Regions from separate parts of the Paenibacillus sp. FSL W7-1088 genome, predicted to be linked through region 2. Evidence: predicted binding sites of a transcription regulator. Region 2 holds the regulator's gene; the other holds the start of a gene.
What was found. The regulator CtsR, encoded in region 2, represses protease genes until heat stress. The targets are predictions, from matches to a motif close to ATGGTCAATAAAGGTCAAACA.
Positions count from the first base shown of each region.

Region 1 (7,746 bases), 580 kb from region 2:
AGCGAAGGCTCATATATCGTTACCATGAACCTGTGGTGGGGCGAGAACGCCACCAGCTACAAACTTTATGAGGACGGGGTTTTGATCGATACGCAGAAGTTGACCTACAATGCGCCTCTGGCACAGTTTGCCCAAACGAAGATCACAGGCAAAGCCAACGGCACCTATACGTACGTAGCCGAGCTAACGAACGACAAAGGGACCACGCGGAGTCAGACACTGACAGTCAAGGTTACCAACGCATCGCCAGGCAAAGCAGTTCTCTCTCAAGATAACTGGGATGGCGACGGCAATTATAAGGTTACTATGAACTTGTGGTGGGGAACCAATGCCACGGAATACCGGCTCTACGAAAATGATAAGTTGATCGACACCCAAGCACTCAAGGCGGTTACGCCTAATGCGCAAAGTGCTGTTACTTCGCTGACTGGGCGCGCTTCGGGTACGTATACGTACCGGGCTGAGTTGTTCAACGCAGCTGGTGTCACCAGCACGGACAAGATCACGGTAAAAGTGAAGTAAGTTCTTCGGCACTAATTTATTGAAGGAATTGTTTTTCGTATATGCGGTCTTCATCCTGAACTCACGGGATGGAGGCCGTTTTATTTTGTTTTTCTGTCTTGTGATGGATGACTGCTCGTGGTCCTGTTAATTTGTAATTGAACATAGTTCGTATGAAAGTGCGTCATAAATAAAACGCTCCCCTTAGGAGGAGGACAGGTTTTGTTAGCCTGTCACCACCATAAGGAGAGCGTAAGTTAAAAGTCTCGTATATGATCAGAAGTTATCCTTTTATTGAAACTAACCGATCACTCGATTCTTGCTGGCCTTGATACCTGCGATCAGCAAAACAACCGCAAGGATAACCTGTACCAGCAGGGGAAGGGTCCATCCTTGTGTCCAATCATGAAGCACGCCGAACAGCAAAGGTCCGACCGCCGCCAGCATGTATCCTAAGGATTGAGCCATACCTGAGAGACCAGCAGCCTGTCTTGCATCGGACGTACGCAGTACAAAAAACATGGTTACAAGCCCGAACGAAGCCCCGGCTCCAACGCCGGCCAAAGCAACACCGACGGTTACGAGAGAGGGAATGCCGCTTAAAAGGAATGCATATCCCAGAATCAGACATGAGCCAGTAATTGCTGTCAGCTTACGTTGGTCCTTCATTCGTCCAGCGAGAATGGGAACGATGAACGTTACCGGAACGCTAACCATTTGCATCAGGGATAACATCCAGCCCGCTGAAGAGGAACTGAAACCCTGATCAGATAGAACCTCGGGCAGCCAGGTAATTGTCGTGTAAAAAATTAAAGATTGCAGTCCCATGAACAACGTAACATGCCAGGCTAAGGAAGAGGAAATAAGACGAACCGGCTTCGCTTCTGTTCTCGAAGCCACATAAACTTCGCCGCGACGTCCAGAACGGACGTGAGGCAGCCAGAGAATCAGGGCTAGAATGGACAGTATAGCCCACATGCCCAGTGAAGCGTGCCATCCCATGGAAGTTAAACCTGCAGCAGGAACACTGATTCCTGAAGCGATGGCGCCCCATATATTCATGGATACGGAATAGAGACCGGTAACAAGTCCCACTCGCAATGGGAAATCCCGTTTAATTAGACTTGGCAGCAATACATTGCTTAGGGCAATGCCACATCCAAGAATCGCTGTTCCTGCAAAGAGAACGGGAACAGAGGGCATAAACCTTAGGGATACACCTATGGTCACGAGAATTATGGCGGTTAACAGAGCGGTTTCTAGTCCGAATCTTCGCGCCAATTGTGGAGCGAACGGAGAAATTGCCGCGAAGGCAAGCAAAGGAAGAGAAGTAAGCAAGCCTGCCATTGTATGACTTATTCCTGTATCTGTACGGATCAGTTCCACAATTGGACCTGTTGCCGTAATAGGTGAACGCATTGTTGCTGCGATAACGATAATGCCTGCCAGCAAAAGCCCAAGTTTCATGGATGCTGACGATGAATTATCGATTGCAGAGCGGTCAGGTGAGTTTTGATGTAAAGATGATGGCATGGTAAATCTCCTATAGTTTATTTGTCTAATATGTATGCATTGATACATACCTATACATAAACAAGCATAACATCCCGTGTCAACATCAGGCGATTAACGTATTCAACCATCCCTAGAACGCAAAAAAAAGCTTCCCGAAGGAAGCTTTTTTTCTTACGTCCCAGGAGGGATACTCTCCTTGCCGTCGAGACTGCGAGGTAGTGCTCCCGAAGCTTATGCTCCGACGAACCAATGGGGTTCTCATCCCCAGAACGCAAAAAAAGCTTCCCGAAGGAAGCTTTTTTTAATACGTCCCAGGAGGGATACTCTCCTTGCCGTCGAGACTGCGAAGTAGTGCTTCCTCCGAAGCTTATGCTCCGACGAACCATTGGGGTTCTCATCCCTAGAACACAAAAAAGCTTCCCGAAGGAAGCTTTTTTTAATACGTCCCAGGAGGGATACTCTCCTTGCCGTCGAGACTGCGAAGTAGTGCTCCCGAAGCTTATGCTCCGACGAACCATTGGGGTTCTCATCCCCAGAACGCAAAAAAAGCTTCCCGAAGGAAGCTTTTTTTAATACGTCCCAGGAGGGATTCGAACCCCCGACCGACGCCTTAGAAGGGCGTTGCTCTATCCAGCTGAGCTACTGAGACATGAAATTTTTCAAGCAAAATTGATTTTATCATAAATAATGATGAATATCAAACATTTTATTTTAAACTATTTTTCGTATATGATATTTGGCGGCGGTAACGTTTTTTTCATTATAATTAAGGTTATGTTAGAATATCAGAAGAACTCAAAAAATAGATCGACTTTCGTTTAATATACATCTATTTATGGTTGATTGCGACTGGAGATTCAGGATACAGAGGAGGTGCTCCTATTAAGGAATCCACGACCCCGGAAACCGAGCACAGTAACAATATCGTGCTGTTTCCTAAGACGCTGGACTATTACCAGATTCAATTGACGGTTATGCTAGAAAATGAACGATATGGTGAAGCGATGGACCTGCTTCGCTTTTTGCTGCAATGCCAAGGGCAGGAAGAAAGACATTACGACGAATGGCGAGCCTTGCTCGAATGGCTTGAAGCTGCTTTCCCTCATTATGGGGAAGATTTGCCCGAGATTCGTGAAGAGCGTGAGGAAGAGGACATTAGTGAAGAGGACATGGCACGCCAACATGCCCGGTCCAAGCTCGAGCAGGATGACGGCTATGCGGATAAACTGCTTCGTACCGTGATGGAGGAACCTTTATCTGAACAAACGATGCTGGCGCTGGAGCAGCTTGCGTATCTCGAACGACCAGAAATTGATGATTCGCTTACCGGTTGGCTCAAAGACAAGACACTGCATCCATTGCTTCAGTTCCGTGTGCTTCAAACATTACGTCGCCGAGGTGTCCAAGGCAATATTGCGTTTACTCGAGGGGAAGAGCCGGTTGAAGTGGAAATTGATACCGTTCCGCTTAGACCTGAGGATTTCCCGATTCAGATCGTTCAGATTCTTGAAAGAGTGGCAGATCAGACGGAGGTTCATGAACCTACGCTCTTTTATTTTGCACAAGAACTGTGGATTCAATATGTCATGGCCGTGTACGGAACCCGTGATTACATGTCCATGCTGGAAGAAAATGATTCCATGACAGATATCTGGGCAGCCGCTCTACATATGACCGTAGCAGACAGTCTGGGCGGTTCGCATGACGAGGAAGATACTCGCTCAATGTATGCTGTGACAGGGGCGATGCGCTTTCGTCTGGAGCAAGCATATCGATCGATGAAGCAGTTTGTTTCTGCCGGTTTGGACGGTCAATAGGAGCCGGAAACGTTTTCCTCAAACCGTATCAAGGGATTCCCCTTGAAAAAGAATCTAATCTTGTTTATACTAAAATGGTTATTTTGTACGTGATTGCCTACGTGAACATGTGAATTTTGGAGGGGAAAGTATACAATGAAAGCAACTTGGGAAAAGATAGAGAAGAACCTTGGGGTTCTTGAGGTTGAAGTGGGTGCAGATCGTGTAACTGCAGCACTCGACAAAGCTTTTAATAAAGTAGTTAAACAAGCAAACGTACCTGGATTCCGTAAAGGTAAAGTTCCACGTCCAATTTTCGAAGCTCGTTTTGGTGTGGAAAGCTTGTATCAAGAAGCAATCGACATTTTGCTTCCTGAAGCTTACACAGAAGCAATCGACCAAACGGACATCTTCCCGGTTGATCGTCCTGATGTAGATATCGAACAATTCGCTAAAGGACAAGTTTTCAAGTTCAAAGCGAAAGTAACCGTTAAACCTGAAGTTACACTGGGTGACTACAAAGGCGTTGAAGTTGCTGTAGCCAAACATGAAGTAACTGATGTTGAAGTGACTGAAGAGCTCGAGCGTCTTCAACAACGTCACGCAGAACTCGTTGTTATCGACGAAGGTGCTGCACAAAACGGCGACGTTGCTGTAATCGACTTTGACGGTTCCGTTGATGGTGTACCGTTCGAAGGCGGACAAGCTGAACGTTATTCCCTGGAACTTGGTTCCAACACGTTCATCCCAGGATTTGAAGAGCAGGTTGTGGGTCTGTCCACAGGCGACTTCAAAGACGTTGAAGTGACTTTCCCAGAGAGCTACCATGCAGCTGAACTGGCTGGCAAACAAGCGGTTTTCAAAGTGAAAGTACATGAAATCAAACGTAAACAGCTTCCTGAGCTGGATGATGAATTTGCTAAAGATGTTAGTGAATTCGATACGCTTGAAGAGTACAAAGCTGATCTGAAAAAACAATTGGAATCCCGTAAAGCAGACGAAGCCAAAGCAGCTCAAGAAAATGCTGTTGTAGAAAAAGTGGCTGAAAATGCTGAAGTGGACATTCCTTCTGCAATGGTTGAGAGCGAAGTACAAAACATGATGCGTGATTTCGACAACCGTCTGCGCAACCAAGGTATGAACCTGGAAATGTTCCTGAGCTTCTCTGGTCAAACACAAGCTGACCTGAGAGGACAAATGCAGGAAGATGCTTCCAAACGTGTTCGTAACAACTTGGTTCTTGAAGCAGTTGGTAAAGCGGAGAACATTGAAGTGTCTGACGAAGAAGTTAACCAAGAACTCGAAAAAATGGCTGAGTCTTACAAGCGTCCTGCTGAAGAGATTCGTGGCATTCTCGAGGGTAATGGTTCCCTGGACAGCCTTCGTGATGAAGTGAAACTGCGTAAAACGATCGATGTTCTCGTTGAGAACAGCAAAGTCGTTGAAGCTGTTGAAGCTCCAGCTGAAGAAGTTGCTGCAGAAGCTGACGAAAAATAAGACAAGCTGTTATGTAATGAACAGCTGAATAAACGATAAGGCACGTGAATCATTGCGTGCCTTATTTTTAAATTATGGCATCCATTTTATAGAGGATTCAGTAATAATATGGATGGGATTTGTTGCGGAATTGGTTATGCATATCCAACGTGCTATGGTTCTCCTGCAAATAAAAAAAAGGTGAAACGGCATAGGATTGCTCCGATTTGCACATACATAGAAAACATGGTTAAATATGATCAGGCTAAAAAGTAAACTCACCCCGTCTTGACACCACTTGTGAAAAATGACATTGTCACAGGAACGTGTTAGAATGAATTTGGGTTTGCTTTACAGGTAGCCTATGTCTAATTACATGTAGAAAAGAGGTTGGTCTCATGAGTCTGGTGCCAATGGTTGTAGAACAAACCAATCGAGGCGAGCGTTCTTACGATATATATTCGCGTTTGCTGAAGGATCGCATTATTTTTCTAACCAGTGCGATTGATGACGATGTAGCCAATCTTGTCATAGCTCAGCTTTTGTTTTTGGCAGCCGACGATCCTGAGAAGGATATCAGCTTGTACATTAATTCACCTGGTGGTTCTGTCACCGCAGGGATGGGTATATACGATACGATGCAATATATCAAGCCGGATGTATCGACCATTTGCGTAGGTATGGCAGCAAGCATGGGCTCGTTATTGCTGACAGCAGGTGCTCCTGGCAAACGATATGCGCTGACAAACAGCGAAGTGATGATTCATCAGCCGCTTGGCGGCGTTCAAGGACAGGCTGCGGATATCAAAATTCACGCAGAATGGATTATTAAAACACGTCAGAAACTGAATCAAATATACGTCGATCGTACAGGTCAACCCCTTGAGAAAATCGAGCGGGACACAGACCGTGACTTTTTCATGAGTGCTGAAGAAGCCAAAACGTACGGCATTATTGACCAGGTGCTCAGCAGACCGATCAATTCCTAAAGGGGTGGTTTCATGTTTAAATTTAACGATGAGAAAGGGCAATTGAAATGCTCTTTTTGCGGTAAATCTCAGGAACAGGTGCGCAAGCTGGTCGCTGGACCGGGCGTTTACATTTGTGATGAATGTATCGAACTGTGCACTGAAATCGTAGAGGAAGAGCTCGGTCATGACGAAGAACTGGACCTCAAAGATATTCCAAAACCGAAAGAAATCCGCGATATTCTTGACCAGTACGTTATTGGACAGGATCAGGCTAAGAAGTCTTTGTCTGTAGCGGTTTACAATCACTATAAACGGATCAACACGCAAAGCAAGATTGAGGACGTTGAATTGCAAAAAAGTAACATTTTGCTGTTAGGGCCTACGGGTTCTGGTAAAACGTTGCTTGCGCAAACGATGGCCAAAATCCTTAATGTTCCTTTTGCTATTGCTGATGCAACTTCATTGACGGAAGCAGGTTATGTCGGCGAAGATGTAGAGAACATTCTGCTCAAGCTGATTCAAGCTGCTGATTATGATGTGGAAAAAGCAGAGCGCGGCATTATTTATATCGATGAAATTGATAAAGTAGCGCGTAAATCCGAGAACCCATCCATTACACGTGATGTATCGGGTGAAGGTGTTCAACAGGCGCTCCTGAAAATTCTGGAAGGAACTGTTGCTTCTGTACCACCACAAGGTGGTCGTAAGCATCCACATCAGGAATTCATCCAGATCGATACTACGAACATACTCTTCATTTGCGGCGGTGCCTTCGATGGTCTGGAGCAAATGATCAAACGCCGGATCGGTAAAAAAGTCATTGGCTTTAACACCGTTGCGGAACAAAAAGATCTTAAACCAGGTGAATATCTGGGTATGGTATTGCCGGAAGACTTGCTGAAATTCGGTCTGATTCCGGAATTTGTAGGCCGTTTGCCAGTTATCTCCACTTTGGAGCCGCTGGACGAAGACACATTGGTACGGATTCTTTCCGAGCCAAAAAATGCGCTTACGAAACAATACCAAAAACTGCTTGAGCTGGATAATGTAAATCTGGTGTTCGAACCAGGAGCATTGCTTGCGATTGCGAAGGAAGCCATTAAACGTAACACGGGTGCACGTGGACTGCGTGCAATTATCGAGGGCATTATGCTTGAGATTATGTATGAAGTACCTTCCCGTGATGATGTTACGAACTGTGTCATTACCGAAGAGGTCGTTGAGAAGAGAGTCGTGCCTGAACTGAGCCAATCCAAGGACGACAAGCAGGAAGAAAGTGCCTAACTAAAGGGTAATATTCCGTTTCAACACTGAAATATAGACTTGTCAGTTCTCCACTCCTGGCAGAAGGCGAATTCATGTCTCTGTCAGGGTGGAGCTTTGACGTTGTGGGGAGAGAAATCACTCATGTTTTTAAGACAAGATACACGACCCGTAAAAGTGGGAAACTTAACGATTGGTGGCAGCAACGAGGTCATCATCCAGAG
Region 1 is NZ_CP150216.1:5,821,934-5,829,679, reverse strand. It holds gene MKY42_RS26305 (S8 family serine peptidase) at 1-522, shown strand, start outside; gene MKY42_RS26300 (MFS transporter) at 802-2,034, opposite strand; tRNA gene MKY42_RS26295 (tRNA-Arg) at 2,592-2,665, opposite strand; gene MKY42_RS26290 (hypothetical protein) at 2,991-3,833, shown strand; gene tig (trigger factor) at 3,969-5,309, shown strand; gene clpP (ATP-dependent Clp endopeptidase proteolytic subunit ClpP) at 5,687-6,277, shown strand; gene clpX (ATP-dependent protease ATP-binding subunit ClpX) at 6,290-7,543, shown strand; gene ispG (flavodoxin-dependent (E)-4-hydroxy-3-methylbut-2-enyl-diphosphate synthase) at 7,667-7,746, shown strand, end outside.
Region 1: the regulator CtsR is predicted to act here: its motif matches at 5,477-5,497, upstream of clpP (ATP-dependent Clp endopeptidase proteolytic subunit ClpP).

Region 2 (7,746 bases):
ACTTTGGCCACTTCAGCACTCCTAGGATTTATTTTATAACAGCATTTTGCATTTTTCGACGAATTTTGCCTAAACTCCCTGACGTGCAGGGTTAATAAAAGTTTACCATTGTTTGAGATTTTTCGTAAAGGATTATCGCAAACTTTACACATGTTCGCAGCCAGTTCAACGTTTGTTTCCTGATAAACAACAGCTTTGGGGCTATGACTGGCACTAAAACAAAAAAAAATCCTTCCCGACAAAAGCCAGGAAGGATTTTTGTTTTATACATCAGACTCAGTAGCACCAGCTATTCACTAGCTATGTGTCACTTATTTCGTTTCGATTTCCTCAGTAGAAGGAACAACAACTTCTTTTTTCGTTACCGACAATGCTCCATTCTCTTCATCGATGAGTAACGAATCACCTTTGATCACATTACCCGTGAGCAACTCTTCAGACAATTTGTCTTCAATATGCTTCTGGATCGCCCGACGAAGCGGACGAGCACCATAGGCTGGATCGAAGCCTGCTTTGGCAAGGAATGCCTTGGCATTGTCGGTGAGTTCAAAGTCGACCTCATACTCACGCAGCCGTTTGCGAAGCTCTTCGCTCATCAGTGTAACAATCTCCGCGATATGTTTCTCTTCAAGAGAGTGGAACACGATAATTTCATCAATCCGGTTAAGGAACTCAGGACGGAAGCTTTTCTTCAGCTCATCCATCACTTTACCCTTCATGTTATCGTAATCCGCACCTGCATCCACTACTGCCGTAAAGCCCAGTGTAGAATTACGTTTGATCGCTTCTGCACCCACATTGGATGTCAAAATGATCAACGTATTCCGGAAGTCTACGACGCGTCCTTTGGAGTCGGTCAGACGACCATCCTCAAGCACTTGCAGCAAGATGTTGAATACTTCCGGATGTGCTTTCTCGATCTCATCGAGCAGGACAACGGAGTAAGGTTTACGACGAACTTTCTCAGTCAGCTGTCCACCTTCTTCATATCCCACATATCCCGGAGGCGCTCCGACGAGTCTTGAAGTGGAATGCTTCTCACCATACTCGGACATATCAATCCGGATGACTGCATTTTCATCGCCGAACATGGCTTCTGCAAGTGCACGAGCCAGCTCGGTTTTACCTACCCCGGTAGGACCCAGGAAGATAAATGAACCCATCGGACGTTTCGGATCTTTCAATCCGGCCCGAGCACGACGAACTGCACGGCTGACGGACTTCACAGCCTCATCTTGACCGATGACACGTTCATGAAGAATAGATTCCAGGTTCATCAAGCGTTGTGTTTCTTCTTCTTTCAGCTTGTTCACAGGAATTCCAGTCCAGTTGGCTACCACTTGCGCGATATCCTCAGGCGTTACTTCAGAATCCGTGCGACCTTGTTTTTCTTTCCATTGGTTCTTCGTTACATCCAGCTCTTCACGAATTTTTTGTTCCGTGTCACGCAGAGCTGCTGCTTTTTCGAACTCCTGACTTTGAACCGCTGCGTCTTTTTCCTTACGGATATCTTCAAGACGGCTTTCCAGTTGTTTGAGGTTTGGTGGGATCGTGTAAGAGTTCAATCTGACTTTGGAACCCGCCTCATCAATCAGGTCAATTGCTTTGTCCGGCAGGAAGCGGTCTGTAATGTACCGGTCAGACAGTTTAACCGCCTGTACAATCGCTTCATCCGTAATTTTCACCCGGTGATGCGCTTCGTAACGATCACGCAAGCCGTGTAAAATCTGAATTGCTTCTTCTGGAGAAGGTTGATCCACAGTGATCGGTTGGAAACGACGCTCCAGGGCAGCATCCTTCTCGATATATTTGCGGTATTCATCCAGTGTTGTTGCACCGATGCACTGTAATTCTCCACGGGCCAACGCCGGTTTCAAAATGTTCGAAGCATCAATTGCACCTTCCGCTCCACCTGCACCAATCAGGGTATGCAATTCGTCAATGAACAGGACGATGTTACCCGCTTGACGAATCTCATCCATAATTTTTTTCAGACGATCTTCGAATTCACCACGATATTTTGTACCTGCAACAACCGAACCCATATCCAATGTCATGACACGTTTGTCACGCAAAGTCTCCGGAATTTCATTCGCGATGATTTTTTGTGCAAGTCCTTCAGCAATGGCTGTTTTACCTACACCTGGTTCACCGATCAGTACCGGGTTATTCTTGGTACGACGGCTCAGTACCTGAATAACACGTTCAATTTCTTTACTACGTCCAATCACGGGGTCCAGGTTGTTCTCTCTGGCATACGCCGTGAGGTCACGTGCCAGACTGTCCAGTGTTGGTGTGCTGACATTGGCAGGTGTACCGTTATGACTGGATACAGCTTCACTGCTGCCAAGCAGTTGCAATACTTGTTGACGTGCCTTGTTCAAACTAATACCCAGGTTGTTCAGCACACGTGCCGCAACCCCTTCGCCTTCTCGGATCAATCCGAGCAGGATATGCTCTGTGCCCACATAAGTATGGCCCAATTTGCGCGCTTCATCCATAGACAGTTCAATTACTTTTTTCGCACGAGGCGTATATGCAATGTTCGTAGGTTGCTCTTGACCGCGGCCAATCAGCGTTTCTACTTCATCTTGAATTTTTTCCAATCCGAGTCCCAGGCCGATCAGCGCTTTGGCTGCGATGCCTTCGCCTTCACGAATGAGGCCGAGCAAAATGTGCTCTGTACCGATGTTATTATGACCAAGACGGACAGCTTCTTCCTGCGCCAATGCGAGCACCTTTTGGGCCCGTTCCGTAAATCTTCCAAACATCATATCTCCTGCACCTCCATGGTTTTGGATAAAACGGGGGCTGTTAAAAGGATCCCACCGTATTCTTCATATCATTTTTTTTGCAGCCGTGCTGCGAATAAAATCATTCAGCATTCAGTTATAGAAAATGCTCTATTATATAGAAGCCGCAGATGCGGCGTGAAACCTTTATAAACAACGCTTGAACAACCTAAGATTGATTGGCTGCACTGATCGTATCACGAATCAACTGAGCCCGATATATGTCACGCTCATCTGTCCGCATGTCTTCCCCAAATGTTTTCTGCAAAAAGCCCGGCTGCGTCATCACATTCAACTCGTTCATCACGGTTATGGACAAGCCGTCCAACAAGCCGAGATCCACACCAAGTCGAACATCAGACAAACGCTGTGCAGCTTCCTTCGAATCGACAATTGCAGCATGGGACAGAATGCCATATGACCGCATAACCCTGTCGGTAATTCGCAGTCTGGAGTCGGTAATTAACCGTTCTCTCGCGGTACGTTCATGCCCTATCATCTGTAACACAACACTATGCAGGTTATCAATGACTTCTTGTTCCGTCTGCCCCAGTGTGATCTGGTTCGAGATTTGGAACAGGTTACCCATCGCCTCACTGCCTTCACCGTAAATTCCCCGTACAGTCAGTCCGACTTGGGAGACTGCGGTTAGAATGCGGCCGATCTGCTGTGTCATCACCAGAGCGGGCAGATGCATCATGACAGATGCTCTTACACCTGTACCTACATTTGTAGGGCAACTGGTTAAATATCCTCTGCGGTCATCAAAAGCATAATCCACATGCGCTTCAAAAGCATCATCTATGGCGGAAGCTTTCTCCCAGGCTTCTTTCACCTGGAACCCCGGATAGAGGCACTGGATACGAAGATGATCCTCTTCATTAATCATAATACTGACAGATTCATCCTCACTGAGAATAACAGCACCATTTCTGGATTCGTTCGCAAGACTGGGACTTATCAGATGTTTCTCCACCAGCACCCGTTTGTCAAGGTCATCGATATCAATCAGATCCAGAGTATGAAAATCTCCAAAGGCATGAACGTCATCGTATTGAAGTACTTCGCTCAGCTTATTCAGCACTTCTTCCGATTGCTCATTGGAAGCCAGCATCGGAAACGGATAATGCTGCAGGTTGCGTGCGATCCGGACCCGGCTGCTAATGACGATTTCGGAATCAGCCGCATCACTACGCATCCAGTCGCTGAGCGCCTTCTCTGTAAAACGAAGATTAGGCATTACGCATCCCTCCTACTCATCACAAACTTTACTCCTGAGCTATTTCTTTTTCAAGTTCCCTGATCTGATCACGAATTTGAGCAGCTTCTTCAAACTCCTCTTGCGTTATGCTCTCCTGAAGATCCCGTTTCAGATCAGCAATCTGTCTTTTGACCTTGATGCGGCCACCAGCTCGTGCAGGCACTTTCCCCACGTGGAGAGTGCTGCCATGAACCCGTTTGAATAGCGGGTCCAAACGACTGTCAAAATATTTATAACAAGAACTACAGCCAAAGCGGCCGATTTTGCTAAACTGTGAATAGGTCATGCCGCATTCTTCACAACGAAGGGATTGTGCAGGTGTTGCTCCCGCATTCCCATTCTTGCCTGAGGGTTCAAAATCAAGCAACCCGGACAATAAGTTGTGAATGGAAAATCCGTTGGATGTTCCGGGAATCATTTCCCCTTTTTCACGAGCACATGACTCACAAATATGGAATTCCGTCTTCTCTCCGTTCACGATCTTCGTGAAATGGAGTGTTGCCGGTCGTTTGTTGCATTCTTGGCACAGCACAATGATGTACCCCCTTGATCCCGATAGTTTTCATTTACCGAGCAAAGATATTAACATCGCCTTTAACATTCTGGCACGAATTTGATCCCGGTAAGGAAGTTTGACCAATATAATCTCTCTCGATACAGCTGCCCGCATCAACCCGGCTTCCCTTTTGCTCAAGAAACGTGCTTCTTCCAGTTGGTAGATCAGACCTTCGGCAGCTGTCTGCCCGATCTCATCTCCAATACTATGGTGCAAATGGTTATGCAGAGCCGAGTGAGCTGGCAATTCGATCCGCTGTATGCGAACATAACCGCCGCCGCCACGTTTACTCTCTACAAGGTAACCTTTTTCGAGTGTAAATCGGGTGCTGATGACATAATTGATCTGGGAAGGCACACATGAAAATTGGTCAGCCAGATCATTACGTTGAATTTCGACCATTCCTTCGGGACTTTCATGCAAAATACTCTTCAGATATTGTTCGATAATATCAGAGATATTACGCATCCACTCATCCTCCACTGTCTGAAACGTTAAGTCAATAAGGACCCACACGCCCCTACAGAGTACACCTTCTCAACCCATTTAACCAATCAAGGAAACAGCGAAACTGATCTTCAACGGTCTTTAACAGGAGAGCGAAGGACGCTCGAAGGTCCTTTAATATTGCCTTTATCCGCTGATGTGCACTACCTTTAAAATGGCTCCCACCACCGGATTGCAGAAAGAAAGCTACGTAAGTATTTAACCTTTAGTTGACTTTGACTTTCTTTGACTTTATATACATTATAGCATATTTTGTGGTTTTGCCAAGAGGGAGCACTATTCATTTTTTACGATTTTACACGAAATATTCGGCTGACACAAAAAAACCTCTCCAAAATAACTGGAGAAGTCCATTTGTCTCACACTAGCAACGTAATGCTATACACGTTAAATCTATGAAATTGATCCTAGAAAACTCTTTACTCTATGAGGATCAGAAAAAATCAAGTAAATACGTTTCCCGATCAGGAATTGCTTGTTCCAGAGCTTTTATTGCTTCATTTGGTCCTTCCATTCTACCTATCTGAGCCATCTCTGTGGGCCTACGATACCCCATCAGCATAGCGGTAAGCGTCTGAATGTCTACTTTAACAGTCTGATCTTTAGCAGCAGGCTCAGATGTTTTCCATATTGAAGCTGTACCGTTCATCGCCACATTTAATTGCCATACCCCTTCATTCCATGGTGCGTATGCATCCTCTACCTGGAGATTAATCTGTACTGGTGAGTCTGGGCTCGCAAAAGGATACTGGGAAATAAATTGTTCGACACTCACAATACGTGCCATGAAGAAAGGTACAATTTCCTGCTGAATCCGCGGATTATCTAATTGAAAAGCAAGCATATCACTGGCTGGTGCCTGTAAAGTGACTTCCTCAATCATGGAATCATGGTTGGCTATAAAGGTCCACAAACCTTGTCTTGCCTCTTCATTCAGATAAATGATCTCTTTAATGGTAAACTTTCTTTCCTTAACCTCATATAAAACATAGCCTTGTGCTTTACCAGCTTCATCATAATATACAGCCTTCTGGCTGGCTCCATTAGTGAGAACTGAATTCTCCCATCTCGCATCATCTCGGATTAAGGTTCCGTTATAGCGCTCAGCATACGCACTGTATACTTCCTTTAATACGCTGATTCCCGGATCGCCACGCCGAATTGTTCCAGGGGTTGCCTTTTTTGCAGGCAGATGAGCTGTAGGCACTTTATATCGTTTAAACTCAACATACGTCTCCCATCCATATCTCCGATAAAATGCAAAAGAGAACGGATGCAAAAACGATATACTTTGTTTGTTACGGTTCATTTCCTCCAGCGCATGCTTCAATAGCCCGGCTACCCAGCCTTTGCGTCTATATTCTGGCCATGTGGCTACTCCCGCAATACCGCCCATCTCGAACGATCTTCCGTGAATATAAGTTTGATAAGGAATAATGTGAAGTTTGGCACCCAATTGTCCTTCCTCAAATACACCCCATATATCCTGTGAATCAAATTGACTCCGTCGCTTCTCCGTTTGTTCTTCACTCATTACCACTTGAAAAGCATACTCGGAGAGTGCCATAGCTGGCTCAAAATCATCTACGGTTAATTTCTGAATTTCCATGTCGTCCTGCACCCCGTTCTCTAAGTTATGATATCTTTCAAATCATGGCCTGATACGTGATGTATGTATCTATTTATGAGTGTGTCAGAGGAACGGGACAAAGTCAAACAAGAGATGCGTGGGCATCTCTCGGGAATATTTTTTTCGTGTATAATAATTGTTCCACCTGTGATCTATAGTAAAAAAACGCAAATAAAAACCACCACCGAATAACATCGGCAGTGGTTCTTCGCTTGGCGGCGTCCTACTCTCCCAGGACCCTGCGGTCCAAGTACCATCGGCGCTAGAGGGCTTAACGGTCGTGTTCGGGATGGGTACGTGTGGAACCCCTCCGCCATCGCCACCAAACGCGATTTGTCGAAGCATAGCTTCTTGAAATCCAATATGGAACTGAAAATCATACGCACATTCTGTGATGTACCAATTTTCATTTCAGAGATTATTCTCTGAAAACTAGATCCGAAACGAACTTTGCGAGTTATAACCTGCATATCTTGGATAAGCCCTCGACCGATTAGTACTGGTCAGCTCCATGCATTGCTGCACTTCCACCCCCAGCCTATCTACCTCGTCGTCTTCAAGGGGTCTTACATACTGGGAAATCTCATCTTGAGGGGGGCTTCACGCTTAGATGCTTTCAGCGCTTATCCCTTCCGTACATAGCTACCCAGCGGTGCTCCTGGCGGAACAACTGGTACACCAGCGGTACGTCCATCCCGGTCCTCTCGTACTAAGGACAGCTCCTCTCAAATTTCCTACGCCCACGACAGATAGGGACCGAACTGTCTCACGACGTTCTGAACCCAGCTCGCGTACCGCTTTAATGGGCGAACAGCCCAACCCTTGGGACCTACTTCAGCCCCAGGATGCGATGAGCCGACATCGAGGTGCCAAACCTCCCCGTCGATGTGGACTCTTGGGGGAGATAAGCCTGTTATCCCCAGGGTAGCTTTTATCCGTTGAGCGATGGCCCTTCCATGCGGTACCACCGGATCACTAAGCCCGACTTTCGTCCCTGCTC
Region 2 is NZ_CP150216.1:6,401,373-6,409,118, forward strand. It holds gene radA (DNA repair protein RadA) at 1-11, opposite strand, end outside; gene clpC (ATP-dependent protease ATP-binding subunit ClpC) at 312-2,774, opposite strand; gene MKY42_RS29080 (protein arginine kinase) at 2,962-4,032, opposite strand; gene MKY42_RS29085 (UvrB/UvrC motif-containing protein) at 4,061-4,585, opposite strand; gene MKY42_RS29090 (CtsR family transcriptional regulator) at 4,616-5,077, opposite strand; gene MKY42_RS29095 (GNAT family N-acetyltransferase) at 5,550-6,725, opposite strand; rRNA gene rrf (5S ribosomal RNA) at 6,957-7,073, opposite strand; rRNA gene MKY42_RS29105 (23S ribosomal RNA) at 7,220-7,746, opposite strand, start outside.